4 regions of the Desulfovibrio intestinivivus genome follow, and region 3 is predicted to be linked to each of the others. Evidence: riboswitches for the same ligand, from Rfam matches in the RefSeq annotation. Region 3 holds a riboswitch; each other region holds the start of a gene.

Region 1 (7,835 bases), 1.3 Mb from region 3:
GGCATGGCCCGCACTTTCCAGAACATCCGTCTGTCGCAGCAGATGACCGTGCTTGAAAACATCATGGTCGGCTGTCATGTGCGCCGCCGCTGCCCCTGGTGGATGGCCCCTCTGGGGATTCCCGCTTTTTATAAGGAAGAAGCGGCCATTGTGGAAAAAAGCAAGCAGCTTGCCGATCGGGTAAACCTGAGCGGCAACCTCAACGATCAGGCGGGCAGCCTGCCATACGGCGCGCAGCGCAGGCTTGAGATTGCCCGCGCTCTGGCCACAGAGCCAAAACTGTTGCTGCTTGATGAACCCGCAGCGGGCATGAATCCGCAGGAAAGCCTGGATCTCATGCATTTTATCGGCCATATCCGTGACGAATTCGACCTCACCATCCTGCTGATCGAGCATGACATGAAGGTCGTCATGGGCGTGTGCCAGTACATCTGGGTCATGGAATACGGCGCCTTGATCGCCGAGGGCGAGCCGGAAGCCATACGCAACAACCCCGTGGTTATCCGCGCCTATCTGGGTGAGGACGCCTCGCTGGAAAAAGTCATTTAGCCGTGACCAGGGCGGCGGAGCCTTGCTCCCGCTGCCCGTTGCGGCTTGCAAAGGCGCTGTTTGCCGCTCCTGTGCAGGAGCAAACGGCCATACGCAGCAGATAGACATGCCCGGAAAGCTCTTCCGGTGCAGACCGACATATGGACAGGGTGCATCATGCTTGAAATTCGTAATCTCCATGTGCGCTACGGCGGCATTCAGGCCGTTCAGGGCGTAAGCCTGAATATCCCGCGCGGCAGCATTGTGACGCTTATCGGGGCCAACGGCGCGGGCAAGAGCAGTATTATCCGCTCCATTGCCGGCCTGAACAAAACTATCAGCGGCGACATTCTGCTGACCCGGCACGAGGGCGATGCCCCGGCTTCGCTCATGGGCCTCAAGCCTGAAGACATGGTGCGCAAGGGCATTTCTCTTTCGCCGGAAGGGCGGCGTATCCTGCCCCATCTGACGGTGGAGGAAAACCTGCACCTGGGCGCGTATTCGCGCAGCGACAAGGCAGAAATAGCCCATGATATCGAGTGGGTTTACAGCTTGTTTCCACGACTCAAGGAACGTCTCTGGCAGAAAGGCGGTACGCTCTCCGGCGGCGAGCAGCAGATGCTGGCCGTGGGCCGCGCGCTCATGAGCCGCCCCGATCTGCTCATGCTTGACGAGCCTTCGCTGGGGCTTGCCCCGCTGCTGGTGCGCGAAATTTTCGACATCGTCAAGCGCATCAACGAAGAAGGTAAAACCGTCCTGCTGGTGGAGCAGAACGCCTTTGCGGCGCTTTCTGTGGCGCACTATGCCTACATTCTTGAAGTTGGCAGGGTCGTGCTTGAAGGCCCTGGACGCGAACTGCTTGAAAACCCCAAGGTCAAGGACGCCTACCTCGGCGGCTAGACCTTCTCCTGATTACAAACAGCGTTGATCTGATCAGCGCTCAAACCGGCGATCACATGACTGCCGGTTTTTTGTTGCTGAAAACTTCGGCAAATTCAACATGGCCACGACCTCATGAAGCCGGGCCGACGGGTTTGGTAAAAGACAGCAGCTTGCCACCCCGTGCCGGGGGTATTAGTATTCAAGTCGGTTAAAACAGTCCGGGAGCAGGGCGGGGCAATCCATCGCCGCTGCACCCTTGCGACTGCAAATCCATAAGGAGCAAACATGCAACGCATACTTCTGTTATTGCCCCTGCTGCTGGCCTTGCTGGCTGGCGCGGCCTCTGCGGCTCCGGGCGAACAGCGAACCCTGACCAAACTGCCCAACGGGCTTTCCGTGTATATCATCAAGGACAGCCGCTTTCCTCTGGTGGCAACGCGCCTTTACGTGCGCACCGGGTCGGCCAATGAGGACGCCAAGCAGGCTGGCATCAGCCATCTGCTTGAGCACATGGTCTTCAAAGGTACAGAGCATCGGCCCAAGGGCCAGGTGGCGCGCGATGTGGAAGCCCTTGGCGGCTACCTCAACGCGGCCACCAGCTTTGACAAGACATGGTACATGACGGACATGCCCGCCGCCCACTGGCGTATGGGCATGGACGTGGTGAAAGAAATGGCCTTTCAGGCCTCTCTGGATCCCAAGGAGCTGGAGTCGGAAAAAGAAGTGGTGATTTCCGAGCTTGAGCGCGATCAGGATTCGCCCATGAGCAGGCTGTTTGAAAGCCTGCAGGTGTCCACACTCCAGAACACCCCCTACGGGCGACCCATCATTGGTTTTAAGGAAACCGTGCGCGCCATCACTGCCGATGACCTTCGCGCCTATGTGAAGCGCTGGTATCAGCCGCAAAACATGATGCTGCTGGTGGCGGGCGATATTGATCCGCAAGCTGTGATGCATCACGCGCAGGAACTTTTTGGCGGCATGGCCAACACCAACGATGCTGTTACGCCGCCGCAGGTCGATTTGCTTACTGCCCCCGGCGGTCAGCGTGTTGAAGTGGTGCGCGGCCCCTGGAACAAGGTCTATCTGGGCATGGCCTTTCCTGCGCCAGCCTTGCGGGACCTGCGCTCTGTGGATCTGGACGTGCTGAGCTACCTGCTTGGCGGCGACGGCACCTCGCTGCTGAGCCGCAAATACGAGTATGAAAAGCAGCTTGTGGACAGCATCAGCGTGGGCAACATGAGCCTTGCGCGCGCGGGCATGCTGTACATTACAGCCAATATGGCCCCGGAAAAGCTGGAGGCCTTCTGGCAGGGGCTGACCACAGATCTTGCCAAACTCAAGGCCGCAGACTTCAAACCCGAGGCCCTCAAGCGCGCCCGCTACAATCTTGAAGACAGCATGGACCGCTCGGCGGAAACGCTCAACGGTCTGGCCTCCTGGCTGGGCAGCGTCCAGTTTGAACTGGGCGGCGATGTGGCGGAACAAAATCTGCGCTTCACCCAGCGTAATGTTTCGCAGCCGCAGGTGCAGCAGGCCATTGACCTCTGGTTTGACCCCAGCAGGGCGCGGGTGCGTGTGCTCGCGCCTGAGAATGCCAAGCTGCCCGATCTGGAAGCCGTGCTGCAAAAGAACTGGCCCGGCAGCGCCGCTGCCAAAACTGCGCAGCAGGCTTCGGCCAGTGCGGGTCAGCAGGAAGTGGTCGATCTGGGGCAGGGACGTACCGTCATTCTTATTCCTGATGCCACTGTGCCCTATGTGGCGGTTGATCTCATGCTGCCCGGCGGCAACGCCCTGCTGAAGCCTGACCAGCAAGGGCTGGCAGAACTGACGGCCAGCACCCTTGGCGATGGCAGCGGCAAACTGGACGCCCAGGCCATGGAACGCTATTTCGCCGACCGCGCGGCATCACTCTCCGCCAAGGCGGGCCTGCAAACCTTTACCGTGTCCCTGACCGGCCCGGCCCGGTTCAATGCCGATTATTTCTCCATGCTGGGCGAGGTTCTGGGCAAGCCCCGCTTTGAAGCCAAGGAAATCAAGCGTGAAGCGGAAAACATGAAGGCCGCCATCCGCCAGCGGGCAGACAGGCCCACCTCCTTCCTGTTCTCGCGCGTGAATCCCTTCATCTTCCCCGGCGGGCAGCCCTACGGCTACGACAGCCTGGGGACGGAAGCGAACCTTTCCAAGTTTACGCCCAAGGATGTACGCTCGTTCTGGGACAAGCAGCTCGTGCAGCCCTGGGTGCTGGCAGTGGCAGGCGATTTTGACCGCGAGGCCGTGCTGGCCTTTGCCCGCACATTGCCCGCGCCAGACAAAAAGGATTTCTCCTTGCCCGCCCCCTCGTGGGGTGATGCCCGCAACCTTGATCTGCATCTGCCGGGGCGCAATCAGGCCCACGTGCTCCAGATGTTCAAGGCTGTGCCCTACACCAGCCCGGACGCCCCGGCACTCATGCTTTTGCAGTCTGTGCTTTCCGGGCAGAGCGGCCTGCTGTTCAGCCAGATGCGCGATGAGCAGGGCCTTGGGTACACGGTCACGGCATTTTACCGCGCCATGCCTCAGGCTGGCATGATGGCTTTTTATATTGGCACTACGCCTGACAAGGTGGCGCAGGCGCGTGAAGGCTTTGCCAAGATTATTGCTGATATCAAGGCAAAACCCCTGCCTACGGAACTGCTCGAGGCCGGGGCCAACCGCCTGCTTGGCGAATACTACCGCGACAAGCAAAGCCTTGATTCCCGCGCGGGCGTGGCCGCCACAGACGCCGTGCTGGGCCTGCCCCGCGATTTCAGCAAGTCGCTCATCGACAAAGCAGCCAAGCTGACCCCTGCGGATATTCAGGCTGTGGCGCAGAAGTATCTGGACGACAAGAACCTCTACAACATGATCCTGCTGCCGTAGGCGGCGTTTCGGGTTTATTGACGGGCTGCATCGGGTATCCGATTGCGCTTCCCTGCAAATTGGCGGTGGAAGCGGAGTTGGGCCGATGCGGCCCCTTGTGTTGCTTGGCTGTTACGAAATGCTCAATCACTGTTTGCGCGTACAAAAAAAGTTTTTATAAACGATATCTTCGGCAAGGGGCGGGCAAATAAAAATGTCAAGTCCGAGGTAAGTCCCCTTACGTGGGGGAGGCCGTCTTGAAAACCCGGCGTGGGTAGAGTAAGTTCTTGTCTGCGTTACGGGAACTGCTTTCTGAGGAAAGCTCGCCAGGTATCGGCTGCGGTCGCAGTGCCGGTGCCTGGGCGGCAGCGCCATGCGGGCATGATGCCTGAATTCATGACGAAATGTTCCAGCAACGCCAATCAAAGCCACACATGTTGCGGGTCAGGTTGCCTGATCTGGCTCTAGTCAGGGCGAACTTTTTTGTTCCCGCCCTCACTGTTTTGCGGCCTTGATGTAGTGAAAAAATGGGCAGGCAAGAAAATTCAATAGTGAATTCGCAGTGTTGCTACGGCACTAGGAGAGCTTTTTTGCGTGCATTTATTGACAGGGTGCAATTCTTTTGAGATTTTCTAGACATTGAAAGCGCCATGGAGCTTAATAGGGAATTCCCGTGAAATTCGGGAGCGGACCCGCCGCCGTGTGCCTGTTCAAAACCGCTTTTCCTCGCGTGTCACTGGATAAAACCGGGAAGGCCGAAAAGCGGCAGGCAAGCCGGAAGACCTACTTTCAACCGTTCTAAGAAAGTGGAGCATCTGCAACGGGCTTTTGCAGATGAACCGTCAGAAAAAGGCCATTGATGGCCTCTCCGCCCGTTTTGTTCGGGCGCCCTTTTTGTTCATAGCCCACACGTTTGGAGCGAAGTTCATGCTCGCCAGCATTATTAAGCGCGACGGCACGGAAGTGCCTTTTGATTCGGTCAAGATTCTCAATGCCATCACCAAGGCCAATCAGGCAGTTGGCGGTGAAGACATGTCCCCCACTGACCTGCTGTTTGTCACCGAAAAGGTGTGCAAAAAGCTGGAGTCGCGCTGCCTCAAGCATGTGGAAGAAATTCAGGATGTTGTTGAAGAAACCCTGATTCAGTACGACTACGCCAAAAGCGCCAAGGCTTACATTCTGTACCGGGCCGAGCATACGAAAATCCGTAATGCGGAATCGTATCTCATGGATATCTATAAAAAACTTACGTATTCCCCGGCCCTGCAGGAAGACATCAAGCGCGAGAACGCCAATATCGATGGCGATACGGCCATGGGCACCATGCTCAAGTATGGTTCCGAGGGCTCAAAATTCTTCATCGATAACTACATTCTGCCCAAGGATGCATCTGCCGCGCATCTTAACGGCGATATCCACATTCACGACAAAGATTTTTACATGCTCACGGAAACGTGCTGCCAGATTGACCTTATCCCCCTGTTTAAAAATGGTTTTTCCACGGGGCACGGGCATTTGCGCGAGCCCAATTCCATTGAGAGCTACTCGGCCCTTGCCTGCATTGCCATTCAGGCCAACCAGAATGAAATGCACGGCGGCCAGAGTGTGCCGCATTTTGACTTTGCCATGGCCGAAGGCGTTATCAAAACCTACCGCAAGGAATATGAGCGCGCCTTTGCCGCCTTTTTGCGCATTGCCCAGAATCTGGAAGAGCAGGCAGCCATTGACGCCGCCAGAGAAACCATCGCACTGTTGCCCGAAGGCCCACGCCTTGGCACCTGCGATGCCTTTGGAGAAGCTCTTGTGGCGGCTGCCCCCGAGGCCCAGCGCGAACTTGTAACGCGCGCGCATGCCTATGCTGCCGGCGAAGCCTTCAAATACACAGAGCGCCGCACCTATCAGGCCATGGAAGCCCTGATCCACAACCTGAACACCATGAATTCCCGCGCAGGCGCGCAGGTGCCTTTCAGCTCCATCAACTACGGCACGGATGTTTCTGCCGAGGGCCGCATAGTTGTCAAAAACTTGCTGCGCGCCACCAAGGCCGGGCTTGGCAATGGGGAAACCTCCATTTTCCCCGTGCAGATTTTCAAGGTGAAGTCCGGGGTCAACTATAATCCCGAAGATCCCAACTACGATCTTTTCAAGCAGGCTATGGATGTTTCCGCCATGCGGCTCTTCCCCAATTTCAGCTTTCTTGATGCGCCGTACAACCTCCAGTACTACCATCCGGACGACTATAATACGGAAGTGGCGTACATGGGCTGCCGCACACGTGTGCTTGGCAACGTGTACGACAAGGACAGGCAGGTTACGTGCGGTCGCGGTAATCTGAGCTTTACGTCCATCAACCTTCCCCGGCTTGGGCTGGATGCGCGCGGTGATATCAGCCGTTTCTACGCTCTGCTGGACGACAAGATCGATCTGGTGTTCCGCCAGTTGCTGCACCGGCTCAAGATCCAGAGCGCCAAAAAGGTGCGTAACTATCCCTTCCTCATGGGCGAGGGCATCTGGCTTGATTCCGACAAACTGGGTTGGGACGACAGCATTGAAGAAGTGCTCAAGCACGGCACACTGACCGTGGGCTTTATCGGCCTTGCCGAAACGCTCAAGGCTCTTGTGGGCCAGCACCACGGCGAAAGCGAAGATGCCCAGAAGCTTGGCATTGAGATTGTTACGCATCTGCGCAAGCGGTGCGATGACGAAGCTGAAAAGACAGGGCTCAATTTTTCACTCATCGCCACCCCGGCGGAAAGCCTGAGCGGGCGCTTTGTCAATCTCGACAAGGAAAAGTTCGGCAGCATCCCCGGCATCACTGACAGGGATTACTACACCAACTCGTTCCACGTGCCGGTGTACTGCCCCATCAAGGCCTTTAAAAAGATACAGATCGAGGCTCCGTACCACGCGCTGACCAATGCGGGCCACATCACCTATGTGGAGCTGGATGGCGATACCTGCAAAAACCTTGAGGCCTTTGAGAGCATCATCCGTTTTATGCACGATAATGGCGTTGGCTACGGCTCCATCAACCATCCCCTGGATCGCGACCCTGTCTGCGGCTATGTGGGTGTGATCAATGGCGCCTGCCCCCGTTGCGGCCGTAAGGAAGGCGAAGGCGTGAGTGCCGAGCTGCTTAAAGAACTGCGTAAAAAATACCCGCACACCCCCAAGTGGGACTAGCGGTCATATACAATTTTCATCAACTTTTGCTGATAGAACAAGGAGAGCGAAAATGCTAATGAAATCGCGTCTGTTCGAGGAAACCAAGCCCGCGCAGAAACTTGTGGGCCAGGATGTGGGTTTTGAACGTACCCGCCGCATCACCGGTTACCTTGTGGGAACGCTTGACCGTTTCAACAACGCCAAGCGCTCGGAAGAGCGCGATCGTGTCAAGCATGCCTGAATCCGGTAATGCCGGGGTCATGCGGCTGTCAGGCATTGTGGAAGAATCCATAGTGGACGGCCCGGGCCTGAGGTATGTCTTGTTCACGCAGGGTTGCCCGCATCACTGCAAAGGGTGCCACAATCCGCAGACGCACGAC
Region 2 (7,835 bases), 720 kb from region 3:
TTTCTGGAAAAAGGATTCACCTGCCCCCGCGTGGGCCTGTGCTTTGAATTTCAGCTTGTGGAATCCCTGCCCCTGGCCCCCTGGGACCAGCGGGTCAACTATATATGTACTGAAGAGCGTATGCTGTGTCTGTAAGCTATATCCCCTTTGTATTTCCCGGTGTTCCGCAGGTGCGCTGCGCCTTTCAGACCCGCGCCGGAGGCGTGAGCCTTGGCGAGTTTGGCGGCGGCAACATTGCTTTTACCGTGCAGGATAACCCCGAGCACGTCATTGCCAACCGCCGCAGCATGCTGGAAGGCCTGCGCCCGCAGGGCATGACCGCCTGGGCCGAGCTGATGCAGGTGCACGGCGATGGTTTTGTTTTTGAGCCGGAAGCCGTGGCCTGCGAAACAGCCGTTACGGCGGAAGGCGACGGCATGGCCACAGCGCGTCCCGGCCTTGGGCTGCTCATCAAAACGGCAGATTGCCAGCCCATCCTCATTGCCCACAAAAGCGGTGCATATATCGCCGCCATGCATGCGGGCTGGCGCGGCAACCGCTGCGATTTCCCCATCACGGGCGTGGCCCGCTTCTGCGAGCGTTACGGCCTTGAACCGCACGATCTGTTGGCTGTGCGCGGCCCCAGCCTTGGGCCGGGCAAGGCGGAATTTGTCAATTTTGACAAGGAGTGGGGCGATCCTTACCTGCCCTGGTTTGACGCCAGCAGCAAAACCATGGATTTGTGGGGTCTCACGCGGCACCAGCTTGAGCGCGCGGGCCTTTTGTCACGCAACATCTATGGGCTGGACATCTGCACCGCCAGCAACAACGAGCAGTTTTTTTCCTACCGCTGCGCCAGACGCTCGGGCCGTCAGGCCAGCCTTGTGTGGATAGCAGCCTGAGCCATTGACAGGCCGCAAGGCCACGCCTAGAGTGTTGGCGGCATTGGTAGCCGGGTAGACCGGCTTGAAAAGGGAATCCCGTGAAAAACGGGAGCGGACCCGCCGCCGTAAGGTTCTTAACCTTGCTCCATCTTGCGCCACTGGAAACGGGAAGGCCGGAGCAGGGGAACCAAGCCGGAAGACCTGCCATGCCCCAAGGTGCGCAGTCATGGAATGACGGCACCACGGTGCGGCATTGGCCGCCCCACGGCAACGGGTTTTTGCCGGCAGGACAGAGGAAATACGGGCCTCTTCCACCACGAGTGGAAGAGGCTTTTTTTATGCCCGTGTGGCGCAGGCCACCACTGGGCAAGGGTCTGACCCCTGAGGTCAGCCAACGCTTTGGCCCGCGTTCGCCCCCGCAGGCTACGGCCAGAGGGCTGGCATGACCAGAACGACCGAATCTTCTCCTTCCTCCTACCCGCAATCCCGCAGGCTGTGGCCGGTTTTTACCGGTCTTGTGGTCGTGTGGCTTGTTTCGCTGCCGCTGGCCTGTTTGCCGGGGCCTGTGCCCTTGAGCGCGCAGAGCGTGTTTCGCGCTTTGGCGGCATTGGCAGGCTTTGCGCCTGCGCCTGATGATCCGGCCCTGACCGGGGTTGTGGTGAGCATCCGGCTTGCCCGGGTGTGTCTGGCCGCCCTGTGCGGCGGCGCTCTGGCTATGGCCGGGGCGGCATTGCAGGGCGTGTTGCGCAATCCGTTGGCTGATCCCTTTACTCTGGGCATTTCCGCCGGGGCTGCCTGCGGGGCCAGCATGGCTATAGCCCTTGGCGGGCCGCTGGTGGTCATGCTGGGGAGTATTTCGTGGTTGGGCAATGTGCCTGGGCTGGCTGGCTTCAGTCATGCCGGGCTGGTGGCCCCTGCTGCCCTGATCGGCGCGCTGGCAGCTCTTGGCTGCGCACTGTGGCTGGGGCGCGGCGACGGCGCGTTCAGCCGGGAGAGCGTTATTCTTGCGGGCATTGCCGTGGCCGCATTTTTGGGGGCGCTGGTGGCCCTTGTGAAGGCCCTCAACGAGGAATCCGTAACCAGCATCGTGTTCTGGATCATGGGTTCCTTTCAGGGCCGGGGCTGGAGCAGTCTGCCCCTCTTGCTGGCAACCCTTGTACCGGGATTGCTGGCAACGGCCTTTGGCTGGCGCTCCCTGGACGTACTTGCCCTTGGCGATGAGCAGGCCGCTCAGACAGGCCTTGATGTGGGCCGCGCCCGCCTGTGGCTGCTGGCCGGAGCAAGCTGCATGACCGCTGGCTGCGTGGCCGTGGCCGGGGTGATCGGATTTGTGGGGCTGGTGGTGCCGCACGTGTTGCGTTTGCTGCTGGGCTGGGGGCACGGCCCCTTGCTGGCTGCGGCCTTTTTCGGCGGTGGTGTGCTGCTGGTCTGGGCGGATGTGCTGGCCCGTTGCGTGCTTTCTGGTGGGCAGGAATTGCCCGTGGGCGTGGTCACGGCCTTGCTTGGCGGGCCGTTTTTTGCCCTGCTGGTGCGGAGGCGCTGATGCTGCGGCCTGACCAAGATATTCGCCATGAGGGGCGCACAGCACCGCCTGTGCTGCGTATTGCCGGGGTGCGCGCCGGATACGGCGGGCAGAGCGTGCTGCACGAGGCGGGCTTTACCCTGCACGCCGGGGAGTGCGCCGCCCTGCTTGGCCCCAATGGCAGCGGCAAAACAACGCTGCTGCGCGTCCTTTCTGGGGTGCTGATGCCGCAGGCTGGCGCCATTGAGATTCAGGGGCGTCCGCTGGCGGCATTGAAGCCGCGCGAGCGCGCCCGCATGGTGGCGGTGGTGCCGCAGCGGGGGCAGTTGCCGCAGGGCCTTACCGCACGGCAGATGGTGCTGCTCGGGCGTTTTGCCCATCTTTCGTGGCTAGGGGCCTACGGGCGGGAAGACTATGCGGCGGCAGACCGGGCGCTTGAAGAAACCGGGGCCGCGCCGCTGGCACAGCGCAGGCTCACAGAACTTTCGGGCGGCGAGCTGCAAAGGGTTTTGCTTGCCCGCGCCCTTGCGCAGGAAAGCCCGCTCCTGCTGCTGGACGAACTGGCCGCAGGGCTGGACTGGGCGCGCATGGTTGATCTGTTCGACCTGCTTGAGCGCCGCCGCGCCGCCGGAGCCTGCGTGCTCATGGCCGTGCACGACTGCAATCTGGCCGCCCTCTATGCCACGCGTCTTATGGGGCTGCGGGACGGAAATCTGGTTTTTGACGGGCCGGTAGCAAAGGTTTTTACAGAGGAGAATCTCGGTGCGCTTTACAACATACCCATCTGCGTGTTGCCCCACCCTCGGTGGGGGCTGCCTCAGGCCCTGCTTGCCAGCGCAACAGGCCCGTGGAGCGGGGGAAAATCTGCTGTCCCGGCGGCCTCTGTTGATGACGTTGTGTCTGATGTTCAGTCTGGTTCTATTCCCGGCAGGAGCGCAGGCGGCTAACTCTGAAAACAGCGAGCGCCGTGATTCCGCACCCATTGTCATCACGGACGACACTGGCGCGACAGTAACCTTTGCGCAACCCGTCAAAAGGGTGATCGCCCTGTACGGAGCGTTCAACGAAATTTTTCTGGCCCTGGGCGCTGGCGACCTTTTGGTGGCGCGCACAGCTGCGGACGGTAATCTGCCGGAGCTTGCGGCCCTGCCTGCCATTGGCACGCACATGCGCCCCAATGCCGAGCTTGTGCTGGCGCAGCAGCCGGATGTGGTTTTGCAGCTTGAGGGCCGCAGCGAAGCCCAGACCCAGACCGAAAATTTGCGTTCTTTGGGCCTCAAGGTGCTGACATTTGAAGTAAATTCCTTTGAGCGGCTGTTTGAAGTTACGGAAACCCTGGGGCGGCTTGCCGGACGCGAGGATAAAGCCCAGGTTCTCGTAAACGACTGGAAGATCCGAATGCAGGCATTGCGCAGACGCAATGCGGGCAAGCCCGTGGCGCGTGTTTTTTATGAGGTGCGTTATCCCAATCTTCTGGCTGCCGGACGCGGCGGTATCAGCAGCGAGATACTGGCCCTTGCCGGGGGCGAAAACGTGGTGAACGACAGCAAAAAGCTGGTGCGCTACAGCGAAGAAGCCCTGATTGCGGCAGACCCGGATGCGTACATTATTCAGAAAGGCCCCATGAATCCTGAGCCAACGCCCTTGGCTGAGCGTGATCACTACAGGGATTTGCGCGCTCAGCGCGCCGGGCGCGTGCTCGTGGTGGACGAAGAGCGTTTTGCCCGCCCCGGCCCCCGCGCCCTGGATGCGGCGGAAGAGCTGGATAGCTGGCTGCATCGCTGATCCCATAAATATTTCAGAGCATTGTAAAGAGAGCAGATAATGAACGGAATTCTCTACGGCGTGGGCGTCGGCCCCGGCGCGCCTGATCTTTTGACCCTGCGGGCAGTCAGGGTGTTGGGCGAGGTGGATGTTATCCTTGCGGCAGCCTCGCCCCGCAATGATTTTTCAGCGGCGCTGGACACGGCGCGCCCGCATCTGCGGGCCGATGTGCGCGTGTTGCGGCTGGAATTTCCCATGACGCGCGACCGTTCCGTGCTGCGTGAGGCGTGGCGCGTAGCGGCCCAGACCACCAGAGACGTGCTGGAAAGTGGGCAGAGCGCCGCTTTTCTGACCATTGGCGATCCGCTGGTGTACAGTACATTTGGCTATCTCATGCGGACACTTGGCGAATGCGCGCCGCATCTGGCGGTGGAGGTCATTCCCGGCATCACGTCCTTTCAGGCGGCAGCTGCCCGCACCCGCACCGTGTTGTGCGAAAACGGCGAGACCTTGCGCATCATACCGGGCATCAACAGTCGGGAGAGTCTGGAAGATTCATTGCAACAGAGTGATACTGCTGTGATTCTCAAGGCCTATCGCAACCTGCCGGCCATTGCGGAAGCCTTGGGCGCTACTAACAGACTGGAGTCGTGCGTCCTGGCGAGTCATGTGGAGCAGCCAGCGGAGAAGGTCTGTCTGGGGCTTGGCGGAGCTTGTGCTGCGGGCGAGACTCCGCCCTATATGTCGTTGATTCTGAGCCGTAAGCCGCAGGTGTAGCCCTGTGGCAGTGTGAAGGGCTGGGGGTAGAGGAAAAATTTGATGGCGGGGTGAGCCTGTCAGGCTGATTTACGCAAACCCGACTTTTTTGGCCTGACTGCGTTAAAGTCCTGTTTTTGATGCTCACGTACTTGAGTACGCTGCGCTCAAAAACAGGACTTTTCCTTGTCAGTCCAGAAAAATGCGTATTTTGCAAATTCGCCCAACACCAACCATCGCCTCCGCGTCCGCTTCGGCGAGTTTAAGGAAGGCAACTTCACGACCAGCTCCTGATGACGGGCAGGGGGAAAGACAAAAAGGCAGGGAAAGAAAAGGCAAATATAGAAGAAAAGTTTTTGCCGGGTGGGTGAGCCTGTCAGGCTGATTTACGCAAACCCGACTTTTGCGCCCTAAATGCGTATTTTGCAAATTAGTCCAACACCAGCCATCGCCTCCGCCTTGCTCCGGCGAGTATAAGGAAGGCGACTCCATGCCCCGCCCTGATGGAGGGGTGGAATTCTTTTTTACCCGTAGTTGCTTAATCTTCGACGGGGACTGAAATTGTTGGCTGAAACGGACTCATATTCAAAGCGAAAGCGGACTCTGGCATTAACGCGGCGCGGAGGGAGATCACCTGAGCGAGCAACGCGAGTGAGGGAAGCTCCCGCAGCTATAGCCGCGTTGCCCTCGCCGTTTTGCGGAAGCTGAAAGCCTCAGGGGGTGCTTCGGGGGGGATGCAAGGGGGGCCGAGAAGGGGGCATAGCCCCATAACCGGCCCCGCCTTGCTGCGCGCCGCACAGGCGTCCCCAACCCCGCCGGACGGCGGAATCCCGTGCCCAAAGGGCAGAAAAAAGATAAGCTTAGTGCCTCTCGGGCGCGACCACGCCGCGCAGGCGTCCCCAACGCCGCCGGACGGCGGAATCCCGTGCCCGAAGGGCAGAAGAAAGACAACCGTAGTGTCTCTCGGGTGAGGCCGCGCGCCGCGCATGCGTCCCAACTCCGCCGGGCGGCGGAATCTAACGCTTGACCGGCATAAACAGATCAAAGGGCATACTCGGATTCCAGTCCGTAGGGTACAATTCAAAGCAGGGGGCCTGCTCGTTCAGTTTCCATTCCTGCTGCCCGCCAAGCCATGTCTGGTACATGAACATGTATCCCGCACCGATGCTTTCCAGATTCGGCACAGTGCAGCGGGCGTAGGAGCCGGACGGAATGCTGGTTGTTTCTATGCCTGACGGAACCTGTTCGTCAGCCTCAACGGCGGCCCAGTAATCAAAATCCTGGGCATTGAGCATGATGGAAACGCCGTAGCTTTCCTTGCCATAAATTTGGGGCATTTGCGGACAGAAGTTCTGCCATAGGGCCTGGCAGTCTTCCTTGGCTCTTGCCATATTGGTACGCACTTTGATGCCCATAAGCGGCTTGGCCGGAAAATCCACAACTTTTATTTCAAATTCGTTCATAGTTACTCCTTGCGGGGATATATTGTGTCGGGTCAGCATGTTCCTGCTGGCGAAAATTCGCTCGACTTTTTTTGCGCTTCTGCCCGCCGTGCCCCTTGGCGGCAAGAATCTAGATGGGAGAATGAATGGAAACACTTACCTACCAGCAGCGTATAGGCCTTGTGCTGCGCCACATTGAGCAGCACCTTGATGACAGGCCAAACCTGGAAGAGCTGGCGCGCATAGCCTGTTTTTCGCCCTATCACTTTCACCGGATATTTTCATCCATGGTGGGCGAGAGCGTTGCGGCATACGTGCGCCGTCTGCTGCTGGAGCGCGCCGCCATGCAGCTTGGGCATTCCCCTGAATCTGTCACCCAGATAGCCCTTTGCGCGGGCTACGATAGCGTGGACGCATTTACGCGCGCTTTTCGGGCGCATCTGGGCATGCTGCCGTCTGAATACCGCCGCAGGAAGGGACACCTGGAGGTTGCCCGCAGACGCGATCTGACGCGTCCTCTGTTTTATCATGAAATGACTGACCTCCCGGTCATGGAAGTGCGTGTCGAAAAGTTTGCGCCGCGCCTGGTGGCTGCCGTGCGGCATACAGGGCCGTATGACGAGAGTTTTCCTGCATGGGAAAAACTGTGCGGCGCGCTGGGGGCCAACGGCCTGCTTTTTGATGCCTCGGTGGCTTACGGCGTGAGCTACGACAACCCGGACATCACCGCGCCTCAGAAGTGTCGCATGGATGCCTGCGTCAGCCTGCCGCCAGAATTACTGGAAACAAGCGCCGAATTGTGCCCCCTGCTACAGAATGAAGATATTTTTTTGCGTCATATTGGCGGGGAACAGGAGTATGCCGTGTTACGCATCAGGGGGCCGTACTCCCTGCTGCATCCGGCCTACAGGTCGCTGTTTGGCATGTGGTTCCCGCAGAGCGGACGCGAACCGTATAATGATCCGGGTTTTGAAATCTACTGGAATTCGCCGCAAACAAGCCCTCCTGCAGACCTGTTGACGGAAATCTGCATTCCGCTCAGACCGATGGATAAGTTCTGATTTGCCGAGCGGCCTGTGCAGACGCTGCTGGACACTATGACAGTAATTGGGTTGGGTAGCTAAACAAAGGATTGTAGTGCCTTATATGAAAAATATTTTTAATTACTTTTGCTGATAACCTAAAAGGTTTAAAGACTACGCCGATAAAGAAAGTAGGATGCTAATAGTATAAAATTCCCTCCCCTGGAGAATCAACCATGAGCCTTTTGAAAAATACGCAACTGCAAACAAAGTTGATTGTGAGTTTTGTTTTGTCTTCGCTGATGACCTTGGGTGTAGGTGTTTTTGCCGTTTTTGAACTGGGAAAGGTCAATAATGCGGACACTATCCTTTATGAGCGCGCCACAGTCCCCATGGCGGATCTGCTGAAGCTTTCCGTGGGTTTTCAGCGCATTCGCGTCAACATGGAAGGTATCGTGGGCGCATC
Region 3 (7,835 bases):
CCCTCTTTGTTGGGTGGAGCATGCGGCCTGGTCTTGGCATTCTCCCGGCAAAAAGGTAGCAAGGCCCATGTCCCCATCAATATTGCTTGCCATCCTCTTTGCCGCATTTCTGCACGCGCTTTGGAATATTATTGTCAAAAGCGGTGAGAACAAGCTGTTTGAAACAGGCTTGAACGCCTTTGGCGCTTGCGTGGGCGCGTTGTGTCTGCTGCCTTTTTTGCCGCCTCTGCCGCAGGCCGCGTGGCCTTATCTTGGCATGTCGTGCCTGTGCCACCTCGGGTATTACATTTGCATTTCTGCCGCGTATGAGCGAGTAGACATGTCTTTTGCCTACACCGTAATGCGCGGATGCGCGCCCTTGCTCACCTCGCTGGCCCTGCTGGCCTTTGGCGTGAACATGTCTGTGGGCGCATGGTGCGGCGTGCTTACGCTGTGCGCGGGGATTCTGTGCCTTGCCACGGATAATATGCGCCGTGGCTATGGGTGGAGCGAAGTTTTTATCTCGTTGCGCACCTCATGCATCATCATGGGGTACACGCTGGCGGACGGCCTTGGTGCGCGCGAAAGCGGCAACGCAGCGACCTACACCACCTGGATTTTTTTGATCAACGCGCTCCCAGTGCATGTTTACATCCTGTGGCGACATGGCTGGAGCTACGTGCGCTATGCCCGTAAGCGGATTGCTGTAGGTACGTTTGGCGGGTTGGCGAGCATGGGTTCATACGGCATTGCCCTGTGGGCCATGACCCTGGCACCTATCGCTGTTGTGGCGGCCCTGCGCGAGACTTCGGTGATCTTTGGCATGCTGCTGGCCATGTGGCTGCTGCACGAGCGTTTTACGCCCTTGCGCGGATTTTCTGTGCTGTTGGTTGTCGGTGGTGCTGCACTGCTCAAGCTGGCTTGAGCAGAAGGTTGCAGGCTGGCAGACTCGCCGGTGATTATGGCAGCGGACTATTGCGAGAGGCAGCCTTTGCTGAACGCGGCGCACGTCCACCCCAGTGTGGTGATCGTTCTGCCTCTGGGGCAAGGAGTCAGCCCTGCCTAGATATCACGGGTGCATCGCCGGCACATTACCAACGCAATCACCCCTCGCTGTTTGTTGCTGGCAGGCAACAAGAAAGGGCGCTCCCTTGCGGGAACGCCCTTTTGTATTTTGAAGCAGAAACAGACTAGCTGTTTTCGCTTTCTTCAAACTTCTGCTTGAGCAGGTCGCCCAGGCTCTGACCGGCTTCTTGCGAGCCGGAATGGAATTCCTTGGGCTTGCGGCGTTCTTCCTCGTCCTTGATCTGCTTGATGGACAGGCCCAGGCGGCGCTCTTCAGCGCTGACATGGATAACCTTGGCCTGGATTTCCTGGCCTTCCTTGTAGATCTCGGCGGGGGTCTTCACTTTCTTGCTGGAAAGTTCGGACACGTGCACCAGGCCTTCGATACCTTCTTCCACTTCAACAAAGAGGCCGAAGTCGGTGATGTTGGTCACAATACCCTTGATGGTGCAGCCCACGGGGTAGGTGTTGGGCACATGGCCCCACGGATCATCCACCAGCTGCTTCACGCCGAGGGTGAACTTTTCGTTTTCCTGATCCACGGTCAGCACCTTGGCCTGCACGGTGTCGCCCACCTTGTACAGCTCATTGGGGTGACGCACTTTCTTGGTCCAGGAAATGTCGGAAACGTGGATAAGGCCGTCGATGCCGTCTTCGATGCCAATGAACATGCCGAATTCGGTGATGTTCTTGATGACGCCTTCAAGGACGGTGCCTTCAGGGTACTTTTCAGCAACCAGTTCCCAGGGATTGGGGCGAACCTGCTTCATGCCGAGGCTGATGCGCTTCTTGTCGCCGTCCACGCCCAGGATGACCACTTCGACTTCGTCGCCGGTGTGAACCATCTGGGAAGGATGACGCAGCTTGCGGGTCCAGGACATTTCGGAAATGTGCACCAGGCCTTCAACGCCGGGTTCCAGTTCCACAAATGCGCCGTAGTCAACCAGGTTGGTGACCTTGCCGCTGCACTTAGCCCCTTCGGGGAAGCGGGCGGAGATGTCCTGCCACGGATCGGGCACGAGCTGCTTGAGGCCGAGGGAAACTTTGTTGTTGTCGCGATCAAAGGAAAGCACCTTCAGGGTCAGTTCCTGACCGATGGTGATCATTTCCTTGGGATGGCGAATGCGCTTCCAGCTCATGTCGGTGATGTGTAGCAGGCCGTCGAGGCCGCCGAGGTCAACAAACACGCCGTATTCGGTGATGTTCTTGGCCTTACCGGTAACGATCTGGTTTTCTTCAAGGGTGCGCAGCAGATCCTGGCGTTTGGAATCGCGCTCCTCTTCAAGCAGCACGCGGCGAGAAACGATAACGTTGCTGCGGCGGCGGTTGATCTTGAGCACGCGGAATTCGAATTCCTGGTTGACCAGGGCATCCATATCCGGCACGGGGCGCAGATCCACATGTGAACCGGGCAAAAACGCTTCCACACCGCCGATGTCCACGGTGTAGCCACCCTTGATGCGGCGGACAATGTGGCCCTTGATGACCCGGTTGTTTTCCTGCACGTCTTCGAGCTGGTCGAACACCTGCATGCGCTTGGCTTTCTCGAAAGAAAGAGTGATGGTGCCGTCGTTTTCGTTCTTGCGAACAACGTAAACGTCAACACGATCGCCCACTTTGACGGAAATGTTGCCGGCGGGGTCGCGGAATTCTGCCGCGGGAATCTGCCCTTCGGACTTGAAGTTCACGTCAACAAGCACATTGTCATCATCCACGCGGACGATTTCGCCCTTCGTGATAGAGCCTTCCTCAAGATCGCCGAAATCGGGATTGAGGTAGTTTTCAAGGGCGCTTTCGAAATTGATTTCGTTGTCGTGCCCGGTTTCCAAACCTGCCATATGTCCAGCCTCCAAACATAATTTCCCCATAACAGGGAGGTGCTTTATTATCAGGATTTCATCAGAAGAACAAGAAAAAATACGCGCCAAATCGGCTTTAGCCGCCGAAAAATCGGGATTCCGCGCCGCTTTTGATGGCGCAGCCGTGGCCGCCCGCAAGGGGGATACCCTGCAAGGGCCTGCCTGGCGGGGCTTGCAGGGTATCCCCCCCTTGACTTTTATTGCCGCATGAATTGTTTTGAAAAAGTCGGCGGGGAATTCCGTTAAAATCGGAAACAGTCGCGCTGCGGTAAGAGGGAACGAAGCTTCATCGTTCCGCCACATGGCGGGGCGCTACAGCCAGTCGCGCGAGCGGCGAAGGCGAAGTCTAGGCAAGGGGCGCGAGGCCCCCATGCCCTCAAGTCCGAATATCCTCCGGCATTTCATCCAAACTTAACCCGTCAACGCGCCATTGAGGAGGTTGCCATGCTGCGTACTACGCCGCATTCCATTTTGCATTTTTTCACTCGTACTCTTTTGCCCATTTTTTTGTTGTGCGCCGTCATGGGCGCACCTGTGCTTGCCCCTGCCGCTGAATCCGGCGCGGAGAGCCCCAAGGCCGGAGTGCTGCTGGTGGCCTTTGGCACCAGCGTGCCCGAAGCCCTGGCTTCCATGAAGGCCGTGGATGCGGAGTTCAAGGCCGCTTTTCCCGGTCAGCCTGTGGTGTGGGCCTATACCTCGCAGATTATCCGCAAAAAAATAGCCGCCGAGGGGCATCCCGTGGGCGGCATCAGCGATGGCCTCGCCCAGCTTGCCAAGAATGGCGTCAAGGTCGTGCGCGTACAGTCGCTGCACGTCATGGCGGGCGAGGAGTTCAGCGAGCTTGAACGGGCCGTGCTTATCGATCTGCAAAAAAATTCGGGCCGCTTTGACTCCGTCTTTCTTGGTCGCCCCATGCTGGAATCGAAAAAAGACGCGCAGGAGCTCATTCAGGCCATCAGGGAAGACGTCAAGTCCCTGCGCGGCAAGGATGCAGCCCTGGTGCTCATGGGTCACGGCCAGAGTCATGGCCGCGCGGATCTGACGTTTGAAGGCACACGCGCCGTGTTCCACGATGCGGACAAGCGCGTGTTTATGGCGACAGTCGAGGGCGCACGCAGCGTGGACGATCTGCTGGTGGAACTCAAGGCCGCCAAGGTCAAGAAAGTGGTTATCGAGCCGCTCATGCTGGTGGCTGGCGACCATGCGCACAACGATCTGGCCGGGGATGAAGACGATTCCTGGGCCTCGAAGCTCAAGGCCGCAGGTTTCAAGGTGGAGACCAACCTCAAGGGTTTGGGCCAGATTGCCGGTGCACGCGCCATTCTGGTGCGCCATGCCCGCGAAGCTTTCGATGATCTGACCAAGGAACCCAAGAAGCAGTAGCGGGTCATTGCCTGCGCCGCACATGTGTTGCGGGAGCCGCATAAGCCGGGACAGCGCGCCCGGTTTGTGCGGCTCCCGCGTTTTTGGGCGGGAAAATGCTGAATGCGGGAGGTGCTGCTTCCGGCGTAGGATTTTCGGGAATTTTCGTGGGGTTCAGTGCGCTTGAGTCTGTTTGTGCCTCAAGCCTGGCGGGCCACCAGCCATGCCAGCATGCCGCCCTGCGCCGCAATAGCGGCCGCAAAGGCCAGCCAGCAGCCCCAGAGGGGCAATGCCTTGGGCGCAATGCCCGCAGCCAGCGCCAGCATGCCCTGAAATGCCCGTTTGAGCGGCCACAAAAGCGCCAGCCCCGCCCACACCGAGGCGCTCAGGGTAAAAACCTGCAATTCCTTGATTTCCCACAGCCCCACCAGCGAAGCGTACAGATCCACCTTGCCCGCATTATAGGCATTACCGATGAGTTCCAGCCTGTCCAGAGCCGGGCCGTCAGTGCAGCTTGCGCCAAGAATAAAAAAGATGCCCACAAGCCCGAGAAACAGCAGCAGGAAAAGGCCAAAGGTGCGCATCTGCCAGCGGGAATGCGCTACGCCCGCAAAATCGCCCATGCGTCGCGCAAAAAAATGCAGGGGAATAGCCAGAAGCGGTACAGGAATGATAAGCAGGCCCAACCCTGGCCGCACCAGTGCAAACGCCCCCCCTGCAAGCATAAGATAGCCTGCAAGCGAGATGAAGGATGCGGGTGAGGCGGCAAGGGGCATACGCGCTCCAGTGTCGGCGGTTCTGGCGCGTAGAACAGGGGCGCGCTCGCATTAAATCCTATGCCAAAAAGGGGGAAAGGTCTATGCGGCAAGGGAACTTGCGATAATTTGCCGGGGCGGAGCGCCCGCGCGGCAATGCAGGAGTCCGCCGTCGGGCAAGGGACTGGATTTCGGGCTCAACGTTCTGAGCTGGCACTGGGGGCTAACACACTGAGGCGGCGACTTTAGCCTGATGTTTTGGCCTAGCGTTCGGGCGTGGAGAGAAAGGCGGGCATGCTGGCCGCAGCCCCCCGGCAGGATGCCTCATCAGGGGCAAAGCAGCACAGGATGGCGCACCATGATCCGCCATCGCGCTGTTGCGCCACGCAGCGGTCAAGCTGCCTGTCGGGGCAACTGGCAGCTGGGGCAAGGTCGGGCAGGGCAGCGCGGCAGGCAGCTTCAAGCCGCAGACATTCGGCTTGCGCCTGATACTGCCCCTTTCCCTGATATTTTGCTGTGTTGGCGTGTCGGGCGCACCATGCGGGGCTGTCCACCTCTGCTATCTCTCTCGCGGACGCAGCGGGAGCCAAGAGGCAAAAGGCCAGCAGGCATGCGGCGGCAAAGCCAATGATAAAGGCGCAGGGCAAAAACCCCGCGCCAGTGTAATCAATATGTTTTGCCACGGCCTAGCGCTTGTCCACCACGCGTTTGGATTTGCTGAAGGTACGCGGCAGGCTGGCGTAGTCCGCCACGTTCACGGAAACGCGGGCCATGATGGCCTTGTGCAGGCGGGTTTCAAGCTCATGGGCCAGGGCGGCATCGTTGCCTGCGGTCTGGCCCTGCCCGCGTTCCACGGTGAGGGCCAGATGGTCGAGGGAGCGCTCGTCGCGGGTGAGTTCCACCTGATATTCACCGCCAAGTTCCGCAAACTGGCCGATAACTTCCATGAGCTGACCGGGGTAGATGTTTACGCCACGGTAAATGATCATGTCGTCCGAGCGCCCGAGAATGCGGTCATGGCGCGGCATGGCAAGGCCGCACGAGCATTGACCCGGCAGCAGGCGCGAAAGATCGTGAGTGCGGTAGCGCAGCAGGGGCACGGCCTCCTTGCACAGGCTGGTCACGACCATTTCGCCCACTTCGCCCTCGGCAACTGGCTGCATGGTGGCGGGGTCGAGCACTTCAATGATGAAGAGGTCGGCCCAGTAGTGCAGGCCTTCGTGGGCGTCGCAGTCGATGGCGGTGCCGGGGCCGTACATTTCGGTCATGCCGCCGATGTCGTAACAGCCCTCAAGGCCGAGCTTGCTTTCAATGGCGAGGCGCATCTTTTCACTGCGGGTTTCTGAACCGCAGACCATGCGCTTGAGCTTGATCTTGCCGCGCAGGTCGGCGCGTTCCACTTCTTCTGCCAGCAGCAGGGCCATGGATGCCGTGGCCGTAAAGCCCGTGGCCCCAAGATCCTGCAAAAGCTGCAAGTGCATTTCAAGATTGCCAGGCCCCACAGGCACGGTGAGCATGCCAAGCCGTTCGCTGCCCGCCTGAAAGCCCGCGCCCGCCGTCCACAGGCCGTAGCCCACGGCAAGCTGCATGCGGTCTTCGGGGGTAAAGCCCGCCAGCTCAAAGCAGCGGGCGATCTGGAGGCTGAACGTATCAATGTCGCGCTGGGTGTAGGCGAGAATTTTGCGTTTGCCCGTGGTGCCGCTGGAGGCATGGATGCGCGCCACGTCACGCGGCGGCACGCACAGGAGCGGCAGGGGATAGCCCTCGCGCAGGTCTTCCACGTCGCAGGTGGGCAGGCGGCGCAGGTCGTCCAGGCTTGTGATGTCGTCCGGCTTTAGGCCGCATGCTTCCAGCTTTGCCCTGTACTGGGGCGAATTCCAGGCCTGACGCACGGTGTAGCGCAGACCTTCAAGCTGTTTCTGGCGGATATCCTCATCGGTGAGCTGGGGAATAAAGCGATACGACATGAAGCTCTCCTGATTCCATTGGGGTCATGGGCTTGAAAAGAAAATAAACCACACACTGCGGTTTTTTTGCGCCGCAGGCAAGCCCAAAGGGCGCTGCTGCCTACAGTTTGGCCCCAAGGGCAAACACTTCGCGCACCGAAAGCATGCGCTGTGCCGGTTCGGCGTCCTTTTGCTGTTCCAGCGCCAGCATGAGCAGCACGCGGGCCTTGGCGGGCGAAAGCATGCCGCCGGGCACAAAGCCCTCGTATTCATCAAGGGGCGTTACAGGGCCGGAACCGGTACGGCTGCACCGGATAACGGGGATGCCCCCGGCAATGGCCTGCCGCAGCTCATGGCGCACGGCATCGGGCATGGAACCGTTGCCCATGCCAGCCAGCACTATGCCCGCGCTGCGTTCCACGGAATAGCGCACAAGATCAACAGGCATGCCCGCGCAACCGTAGATCACATCCACGCGAGGCAGATTTTTACGGCCTGCAAGTTCGGCAAAGGTTCCGGCCAGAGCGGGATCTTCCTCCCCGCCGTAGTAAAACTGGGGTTCGCCGTTGATAACACGGCCAAGGCAGCCCGATTCCAGCGCGCGGAAGGCTTCCACATCAAGCGTGGCGACTTTTACAGCCGTGCGGGCCGAGAGCACCCGGCTGTTCATGACCAGCAGCGCGCCGCGCGCCTGCGCCTGGGGGCAGGCCGCCACGGCCACGGCATCGCGTATGTTGATGGGGCCGTCCGCGCTCAGCGAGGTGGAGGGGCGCATGGAGCCGGTCAGCACAACGGGCTTGGGGCTGGCAAGGGTGAGGTGCAGATAGAAGGCCGATTCTTCCAGCGTGTCTGTACCGTGGGTCAGCACC
Region 4 (7,835 bases), 1.2 Mb from region 3:
TCTGGCTGTTACCAGTGTGCCCATCCACGTGAACGGGCACAGCCGGGGCGCGGTGCTTACGTTGCAGGAAGTGCGGCGCATCCAGTCTCTGGAGCAGCGGGTGCGCAAACGGGTACGTGATTCTGGGCATGTGGCCAAAAGCACCTTTGCCGATGTGGTGGGAAAATCGGAATCACTGGAAAAAGCAAAAAAGCGGGCCTTTACCTATGCGCAGTCCGAAAGCACTGTCCTCATTTACGGCAAAACAGGAACAGGCAAGGAGCTATTTGCGCAGTCTATCCACAATGCCAGCGCCAGGGCAGACAGCCCCTTTGTGGCCGTAAACTGCGCCGCTCTGCCAGAAAACCTGCTTGAGAGCGAGCTGTTCGGCTATGTGCGGGGGGCGTTCACTGGTGCCAGCGAAAGCGGCAAAATGGGTCTTTTTGAAATGGCCCACTGCGGCACCATTTTTCTGGATGAAATAAGCGAAATGCCTTTACCCCTGCAATGTCGCCTGCTGCGAGTCCTACAGGAAAAAGAGGTTTCGCGCGTGGGCGACAACAAGGTAACGCCGGTGGATGTGCGCATTATCGCGGCCACCAACCGCAATCTGGCGAAAGAAGTTCAGGCGGGAAGGTTCAGGGAAGACCTGTACTACAGACTGGCGGTGCTCATTCTGGAGCTTCCCCCGCTGGTGGAACGCTTGGGGGATGTCGGCCTGCTGGCGCGGTTCATACTGCACAGAAAATCCAAAGAACAGCACAAACCCATGCCAAGAATAGATCCACGGGGAATGGCGCTTCTGGAAACTATCCCCTGGCCGGGCAATGTACGGCAACTGGCCAATGTTCTGGAGCGAGCCATGGTTATTGCCACGCATGGTGTGCTTTCTGAAGACATCATGGCCGATTCCCTGCGCAGCTGTCACCCATACGAACAGACATGCTCAAACGACGTTGCCCCAGTTGTCAGCCAACAGGACTCCTCTGCCGCCAGCCTTTATGCTCTGGAAGCACGCGCCCTGCGCGACATGTTGCGGCAATGCGGCGGAAACAGAAAAGAAACTGCGCTCCGGTTGGGCATTGGGCGCGCTACGCTTTGGAGAAAAATGAAAAAGTTCGGCCTGTTCGAGCAGGATACTTTGCCCGAAACCAGGGAGGAACCTGAATGGGAAAACAAGCAATAGCACCGGATACAACCATCTGTGCATAGGCCCGCTATCCCACTACTCTGCTCTTCTATGAATCTGCTCCGCTTCATTCTGGTGCTCCTATGGCAGGAGCACTACCTTTCAATGCATATCTTTAGGGGGGCGATTTTAGGCCACAGCATGTGGGTATTGCACAAAGGCGACTGTTGACGAAAAGAACAAAACTATATATCAATTTATCCAGATATTGTGATTAGAAACGGAAGGCAGTGAAAATCTGCCGCGGGCGCGCCACTGTAACCGGCATTTACCTGGGTCATGGTCACTGTTTGCAATTGCAAATGGGAAGGCCAGACTGCCACAGGCCGGAAGCCAGGAGACGACTTGTCACAATTGCTGCGATTGGCGCAGCACGGCAGTACTGTCTCGCGTACAGGCAAATGCCCGGCCTGACGGATGCCCCGCATCCTGTTCTGGACGAACGTGAAATGGACTGCCCTTTCAACTTCTATTGAAAGGAGCATCCCCATGAAAACCCACATTCTCGGGTTTCCATCAATCGGCAGACAAAGAGAGCTGAAACAAGCCCTTGAGTCTTTCTGGGACGGTACCCGTTCCGCCCAATCCCTTATTGAAGTCGCAAACGACCTGAAAAAGCGACACTGGCGCATCCAGCGCGATGCTGGCCTTGCTTATGTGACCACCGGAGATTTTTCGCTTTATGACCGCATGCTCGATATCACTTGCATGCTCGGTGCAGTGCCCGCAAGGTTTGCCGCGGACAAGGCCGACTCACCGCTAGAGAGATACTTCAGCCTTGCGCGGGGTGACGCCCTGCGCAATGTTCCGCCCTTGGAAATGACCAAGTGGTTCGACACCAACTACCACTACCTTGTACCAGAATTTGAAGGCGATGCGCCCTGGCAGGAGGGTAAGCATCCTGTACTGGCAGACACGCTCCTGGCCCGGGATCTGGGCTTTGCGCCCAAGCCAGCCATGATCGGGCCTTTTACCTGGCTGACGCTGGCAAAATCGCGGCACGAGGCACACAAATGGTCGCGCCTTGAGAGCATTGTCTTGGTGTACGCCAATCTGCTGGCCTCGCTCGCCCCTCTCTGCGACAGTATCCAGATAGAAGAACCCGTGCTGAGCACAGAGTTGCTGCCCCCGGCTGCGGTCAGGCGCTTTACCGAAATATACGCGGGTCTCAACGCCGCCTGCGGCAACAGGCTGATGCTCACAACATACTTTGGGCCGCTTGAAAAAAATCTCGCGCTGGCGGTGGATTCCGGCTGCGCGGTGCTGCATGTGGATATGGTACGCGGCAGGGATGAGCTGGGCAAAATCATGGCCGCCATCCCTGATAATATGGCGCTTTCGCTTGGAGCAGTGAACGGGCGTAATATCTGGAAGACGGATTTTGCCCGGATATTGCCGTGCATTGCGCAAGCAACAGCGGCTTTGGGCAGCGAACGGATTCTTGTCGGCTCAAGCTGCTCCTTGCTGCACTCGCCCGTGGATCTGGAGGCAGAAACAGCCCTGCCAGACCATATCCGTCACCGCATGGCCTTTGCGGTGCAAAAATGTGCGGAAGTTGCAAACCTTGGGAAAATTGCGGAACAGGCTAATTCCGAAGGATTGCAGCGCAATACGGCAGACCCGCATGATGCCGCAGCGCATCCCGATCAGTATGTTGAAACTGTGCGGCAGCGGGTTGCCGCCGTCGCCCCTTCGCAACTGCACCGCCAATCCAGCTATCCCGCCCGCAAAAAAGCGCAAGGCTGGCTTGCCTTGCCTCCCCTGCCCACTACGACCATCGGGTCGTTTCCTCAAACGGCAGAAATACGCAAAACCCGGCGCGACTTCAAAAACGGTAGCATAAACGAAGCCGCATACACGGCAGCCATGCAAAATGAGATCCGCCATTGCATTGAAAAGCAGGAACAGCTGGGTCTGGACGTACTGGTGCATGGCGAAGCGGAACGCAACGACATGGTTGAATACTTCGGTCAACAACTGGGAGGATTCTGCTTTACGCAGAACGGCTGGGTGCAGAGCTACGGCAGCCGTTGCGTTAAACCGCCCGTAATCTACGGTGATGTGTACCGCAAAAAGCCCATGACCGTAGCCTGGATACGCTATGCGCAGTCGCTCACGCAAAAGCCGGTCAAGGGCATGCTCACAGGCCCGGTGACCATTCTGTGCTGGAGCTTTGTACGGGACGACCTCCCGCGGGCAGAAGTGTGCAAGCAGATTGCCTTTGCTATCCGAGACGAAGTTCTTGATCTGGAAAAGGCTGGCGTGCGCATCATCCAGATTGACGAGGCCGCCCTGCGCGAGGGTATGCCCCTGACTCGCGCAGCAGCGGAAGATTATCTTCATTGGGCCGTGGAGGCTTTCAGGCTGGCTACCTCAAGCGTTGCCGACAGCACGCAGATACACACGCACATGTGCTACAGCGAGTTCAACGCCATTCTGCCCTGGATTGCCCAGATGGACGCCGATGTCATCAGCATAGAATCCAGCCGCAGCGGCATGGAGCTTCTGGAGGCTTTTGACAGGTTCAACTACTCCAACGAGGTCGGCCCCGGCGTGTACGATATCCACAGCCCACGCGTGCCTTCAACGGAAGAAATGATCGAACTGCTGCACCGCGCACTCAGGCACATTCCAGCGGAAAAACTGTGGGTTAACCCTGATTGCGGCCTGAAAACACGCCAGTGGGATGAAGCGTACCCGTCGCTGGAAAACATGGTTGAAGCCGCAAAAACTGTTCGCGCCACGCTGGCGTAACCGAACATAAAGGATAAATAAATGAAGGCTGAAAAAAACACCGTAGATTTTTGGAACAAACCTCCTTTCCGCGCTGACCACGTGGGCAGCTTTCTGCGCCCGGAATCCATAAAAAAGGCCAGAAAACAACTGCAAGACAAAGAAATCACCCCCGATGATCTGCGCAAGGTGGAAGACGAGGCCATCCGTAAGTTGGTAGAAAAACAGAAACAGTGCGGGCTCAAGGCCGTTACCGATGGCGAATTTCGCCGCAGTTGGTGGCATCTGGATTTTTTTGCTGGGCTTCAGGGCATTCAAAAAACGGCTACCAGCAAGGGCTTTATTTTTCACGGCGTACACACCAAGGCCGAAAGCGTTGAGCTGGCTGGCCCGGTGGGCTTTTCCAACCACCCCATGCTGCGTGATTTTGCCTTTCTTAAATCCTGCGCTGGCGAGCACACGGCCAAAATGACCATTCCTTCACCAGCCATGCTCCACTTTGTTCTGGCTATCCGCAACGAGCAGTTTACCCTGCCCAATTTCTATGGGTCTGAAAACGCGTTGCTGGAAGATATTGCCAATGCGTACAAAGACGCCCTGAAGGCATTTTACGACGCTGGCTGCCGCTACCTCCAGCTGGATGACACGAGCTGGGGTGCCCTGTGCTCCGCCGAACAGCGCGCAGCGCTGACAAAGAGAGGCATTGATCCTGCGGCGTTGGCGGCAAAATATGTGAACCTTGTAAATGCCGCCATCGCAGACCGGCCCTCCGACATGACGGTGACCATGCACATCTGCCGGGGAAACTTCCGTTCCACATGGTTTTCCAGCGGCGGATACGAACCTGTGGCGCAGGAGCTTTTTGGCAGGGCCAGACTGGACGGCTTCTTTCTGGAATACGATTCCGAGCGTGCAGGCGATTTTACGCCGCTCAGGCACATGCGTGACCAGCAGGTGGTTCTTGGGCTGGTATCAAGCAAGACCGGCACGCTGGAAGACCGTGGTGCCATCAGGGCAAGAATAGATGAAGCTGCGCAGACTGTTCCGCTTGAGCAGCTTTGCCTCAGCCCCCAGTGCGGCTTTTCCTCCACTGAAGAAGGAAACACGCTGACAGAAGAAGAGCAGTGGAACAAGATACGCCTTGTTGTTGAAGTGGCGGAAAGCGTCTGGAAGTAGCATGCACACCGGGTCGATGTCGCACGGCCTTTGGGTGATGCAGCAACATTGCTGCCCTAGACTGGCTTGATAAAAAAACGGCCACCTGATGCGCCCCAAGCCCCTGCCCTGCGATTATGCGGGCAGGGGCTTTTGCTGGCAGCTTATACTGGCGCGCCGTTGCCAGATAAGCTGCCGAATTCAGGCAGCGCCTCCGGCGGATTGCAAGCAATCTTTTTCTGCCCCTCCCATCATCACGATCCCCCTTGCTCCCCTCGCAAATTTTGCAAGAAGCCCGCTACTGTTCTTTGGCTCCAAGCTGCTTTCTCCACCATTTTTCCATTAACAGCCGGGCGTCCTCACGAATTGCTGAGCTTTTTTCAATCTGGTATTGACATTCTTTTTCAATTTAATTAATTGAAGTTAACAGAATTAGTTAAGACTAACTTTTATTTGCAATCGAGGAACGCAGATGCATCCCCAGCCTAACCAGAAAATTTACGAAATGCCCGATCCGGGCAAATTATCGGCGGCGTCAGGGCGCGCGCCCAAAGACCTCTCCGCTTTTTTTGCCAAAGAAGGCGTATGCGCCCTCTCGCACGCCTTTGACGGCAAAATCGCCATGCACCCCGGTACTGGCGGCAACATGATTGAGCCGGAAAGCATGCAGAGCCATATGGATCTGCTTTTGGCCTCGCCCCTCAAGGGCAAAACAGTGGCCTACATCCATGTGCCCTTTTGCCAGACGCACTGCCTGTACTGCGGGTTTTACAACAAGGCCTATCACGAAAGCGACAGCCGCCTGTATGCCGACGCCCTGCTGGCGGAGCTGCAAATGTGGCGCGAGCGCAAGGCAGTGCAGAGCACGCCCGTTCACGCCGTGTATTTTGGCGGCGGCACCCCCACAGCCCTTGAAGCGGAAGACCTCAAGCGCATTCTTGAAGGAGTGCGAGAGGCGCTCCCGCTTGCCAACGACTGCGAAATCACGGTTGAAGGCAGGCTCACCAATTTCGGGCCTAGCAAAATGGAAGCCTGCCTTGAAGGCGGCGCAAACCGCTTTTCGCTGGGCGTGCAGAGCTTCCATACCTCCATCCGGCAGTCCATGGGGCGGCTGGGTTCGCGCGAAGACATGGAGCGCGGCCTTGAGCAGCTTTTGAGCTACGATCAGGCCGCCGTCATTGTTGACCTTATTTACGGTTTCCCCAACCAGACGCTGGAACTCTGGCGCGAAGACATTGCCGTTGCCCAATCCCTCAACCTTGACGGGGCGGACTGCTACCAGCTCAATGTGTACCGCCAGACCCCGCTTGGGCGCGGCATCGAACAGGGCAAAATCGCCCCCACGGCGGATATTCCCCTTCAGTCGGCCATGTACGCCGCAGCGGTGGAAGACATGGAAGGGGCCTTCTACCGCCGCCTTTCCCTCAGCCACTGGGCGCGCACTTCGCGCGAACGCAACCTCTACAATCTGTATGTCAAGGCTTCGGCCAACTGCCTTGCTTTCGGCCCCGGCGCAGGGGGCAATCTGGGCGGGCACTTTTACATGAACAACAGCAATTACGCAGAATGGCAGCAGGATGTGCGTGACGGACGCAAGCCTCTGGCCTTTGTGCAAAGCCCCCAGCGCCACTACTTCCTCTACAGGTCGGTTGCCGAGTGTATGGAGCAGGGCTGGATGGATGTAAAAGGCCTTGAGCGTCGTTTTGCCCTGCCTCTTGGTCAAATATGGGAGCCAGTGCTTGCCCAGTGGCAACGCGCCCAACTGCTTGAATGGCATGATGGCCGGGTGGTGCTCACCCTGGCCGGGCAATTCTGGCAGGTAAACCTCACACAACTTTTACTCAATTTTCTCAAGGCGATGCTGGAGGAAAAGAATGTCGCTGCTGCGTAAATTAAACGCTCAGGCCCTGCCCTTGGGCCTTGCCGGGCTGCTGCTCTGGGGGGCGCCGGCCCCGGCTCAGACCCTTGAGACGGAAACCGTCAAAGTTTCTGCCTCAAGGGTGGAAAAGGAACTGCTCGACGTGCCCATGTCGGTCAGCGTGGTCACCAAGGAACAGATCAAGGAATCGACAGCGACAACTGTCGGCGGCCTTCTGGAAGACGTGCCCGGCGTGCAGGTTGTCAATTCTGGCGCGCAGGGGTTGAAGCGCATATCCCTGCGCGGTGAAAACCCCACCCGCGTGCTTATTCTCATCGATGGGCAAAAAATTGCCGAAAACAAGTCCATGGACGGCACGCCCCTGCTCGTTGACCCGGCGATCATTGAGCGCATTGAGGTCATCAAGGGGCCAGCTTCGGTGCTCTACGGCTCCGAAGCGCTGGGCGGCGTTGTAAACATCATCACCAAGAAGGGCGGCACCAAGCCCATCCAAGGGCAGATAACTAGCAGCTACAACGGCTCAACCAAGGGCTTTGACGAAAGCCTGTCCATCTACGGCGCGTACAAGGGTTTCAAGTACCGCGCCACAGGGTTCAATACCTATCAGCACAATCTTTCCACGCCTGACGGCGAGGCCCCGCATTCAAAGTTCAAGGAGCAGTCAGGCTCCGCCTTCCTGAGCTACGACTTCAGCGACAAGTTCACCATGGGCGGCTCCTACGAGCAGTTTTACAGCGATGTCATGGCCGGAACCACGGAAGACAATTCGTTTTACGTCGATATTTCCCCGTGGGAGCGCAAAAAAGCCGCCGTCTTCATGGAGGCAAAAAACCTCACGTCCTTCCTGCCCAAGCTGCGGCTGGATGCCTTCTGGCAAGACACCCACAAAAAGATGCTCAA

Evidence for each region. A riboswitch is a leader RNA that binds a small molecule or an ion and turns the genes downstream of it on or off. The one in region 3 is predicted to bind cobalamin.
Region 1: linked by a shared signal. The riboswitch ahead of ACUZ9P_RS10890 (anaerobic ribonucleoside triphosphate reductase) and the one ahead of ACUZ9P_RS05130 (sirohydrochlorin cobaltochelatase) in region 3 are both predicted to bind cobalamin.
Region 2: linked by a shared signal. The riboswitch ahead of ACUZ9P_RS02070 (FecCD family ABC transporter permease) and the one ahead of ACUZ9P_RS05130 (sirohydrochlorin cobaltochelatase) in region 3 are both predicted to bind cobalamin.
Region 4: linked by a shared signal. The riboswitch ahead of metE (5-methyltetrahydropteroyltriglutamate--homocysteine S-methyltransferase) and the one ahead of ACUZ9P_RS05130 (sirohydrochlorin cobaltochelatase) in region 3 are both predicted to bind cobalamin.

The regions. Positions count from the first base shown of each region.
Region 1 covers NZ_JBRBQT010000001.1:2,528,032-2,535,866, forward strand. Annotated here, with positions in the region: gene ACUZ9P_RS10875 (ABC transporter ATP-binding protein) at 1-549, shown strand, start outside; gene ACUZ9P_RS10880 (ABC transporter ATP-binding protein) at 706-1,428, shown strand; gene ACUZ9P_RS10885 (M16 family metallopeptidase) at 1,696-4,311, shown strand; cobalamin riboswitch at 4,917-5,095, shown strand; gene ACUZ9P_RS10890 (anaerobic ribonucleoside triphosphate reductase) at 5,218-7,473, shown strand; gene nrdD (anaerobic ribonucleoside-triphosphate reductase) at 7,526-7,696, shown strand; gene nrdG (anaerobic ribonucleoside-triphosphate reductase activating protein) at 7,689-7,835, shown strand, end outside.
Region 2 covers NZ_JBRBQT010000001.1:488,051-495,885, reverse strand. Annotated here, with positions in the region: gene ACUZ9P_RS02080 (5-formyltetrahydrofolate cyclo-ligase) at 1-135, shown strand, start outside; gene ACUZ9P_RS02075 (polyphenol oxidase family protein) at 126-881, shown strand; cobalamin riboswitch at 908-1,086, shown strand; gene ACUZ9P_RS02070 (FecCD family ABC transporter permease) at 1,306-2,406, shown strand; gene ACUZ9P_RS02065 (ABC transporter ATP-binding protein) at 2,406-3,332, shown strand; gene ACUZ9P_RS02060 (ABC transporter substrate-binding protein) at 3,289-4,170, shown strand; gene cobI (precorrin-2 C(20)-methyltransferase) at 4,210-4,926, shown strand; gene ACUZ9P_RS02050 (GyrI-like domain-containing protein) at 5,922-6,368, opposite strand; gene ACUZ9P_RS02045 (AraC family transcriptional regulator) at 6,494-7,408, shown strand; gene ACUZ9P_RS02040 (methyl-accepting chemotaxis protein) at 7,606-7,835, shown strand, end outside.
Region 3 covers NZ_JBRBQT010000001.1:1,211,509-1,219,343, forward strand. Annotated here, with positions in the region: gene ACUZ9P_RS05120 (DMT family transporter) at 68-904, shown strand; gene ACUZ9P_RS05125 (30S ribosomal protein S1) at 1,170-2,882, opposite strand; cobalamin riboswitch at 3,099-3,319, shown strand; gene ACUZ9P_RS05130 (sirohydrochlorin cobaltochelatase) at 3,348-4,286, shown strand; gene ACUZ9P_RS05135 (hypothetical protein) at 4,466-5,041, opposite strand; gene ACUZ9P_RS05140 (hypothetical protein) at 5,284-5,703, opposite strand; gene ACUZ9P_RS05145 (phenylacetate--CoA ligase family protein) at 5,707-6,987, opposite strand; gene ACUZ9P_RS05150 (asparaginase) at 7,088-7,835, opposite strand, start outside.
Region 4 covers NZ_JBRBQT010000001.1:2,418,222-2,426,056, reverse strand. Annotated here, with positions in the region: gene ACUZ9P_RS10510 (sigma 54-interacting transcriptional regulator) at 1-1,165, shown strand, start outside; cobalamin riboswitch at 1,363-1,535, shown strand; gene metE (5-methyltetrahydropteroyltriglutamate--homocysteine S-methyltransferase) at 1,658-3,922, shown strand; gene ACUZ9P_RS10500 (5-methyltetrahydropteroyltriglutamate--homocysteine S-methyltransferase) at 3,944-5,077, shown strand; gene hutW (heme anaerobic degradation radical SAM methyltransferase ChuW/HutW) at 5,529-6,947, shown strand; gene ACUZ9P_RS10490 (TonB-dependent receptor plug domain-containing protein) at 6,931-7,835, shown strand, end outside.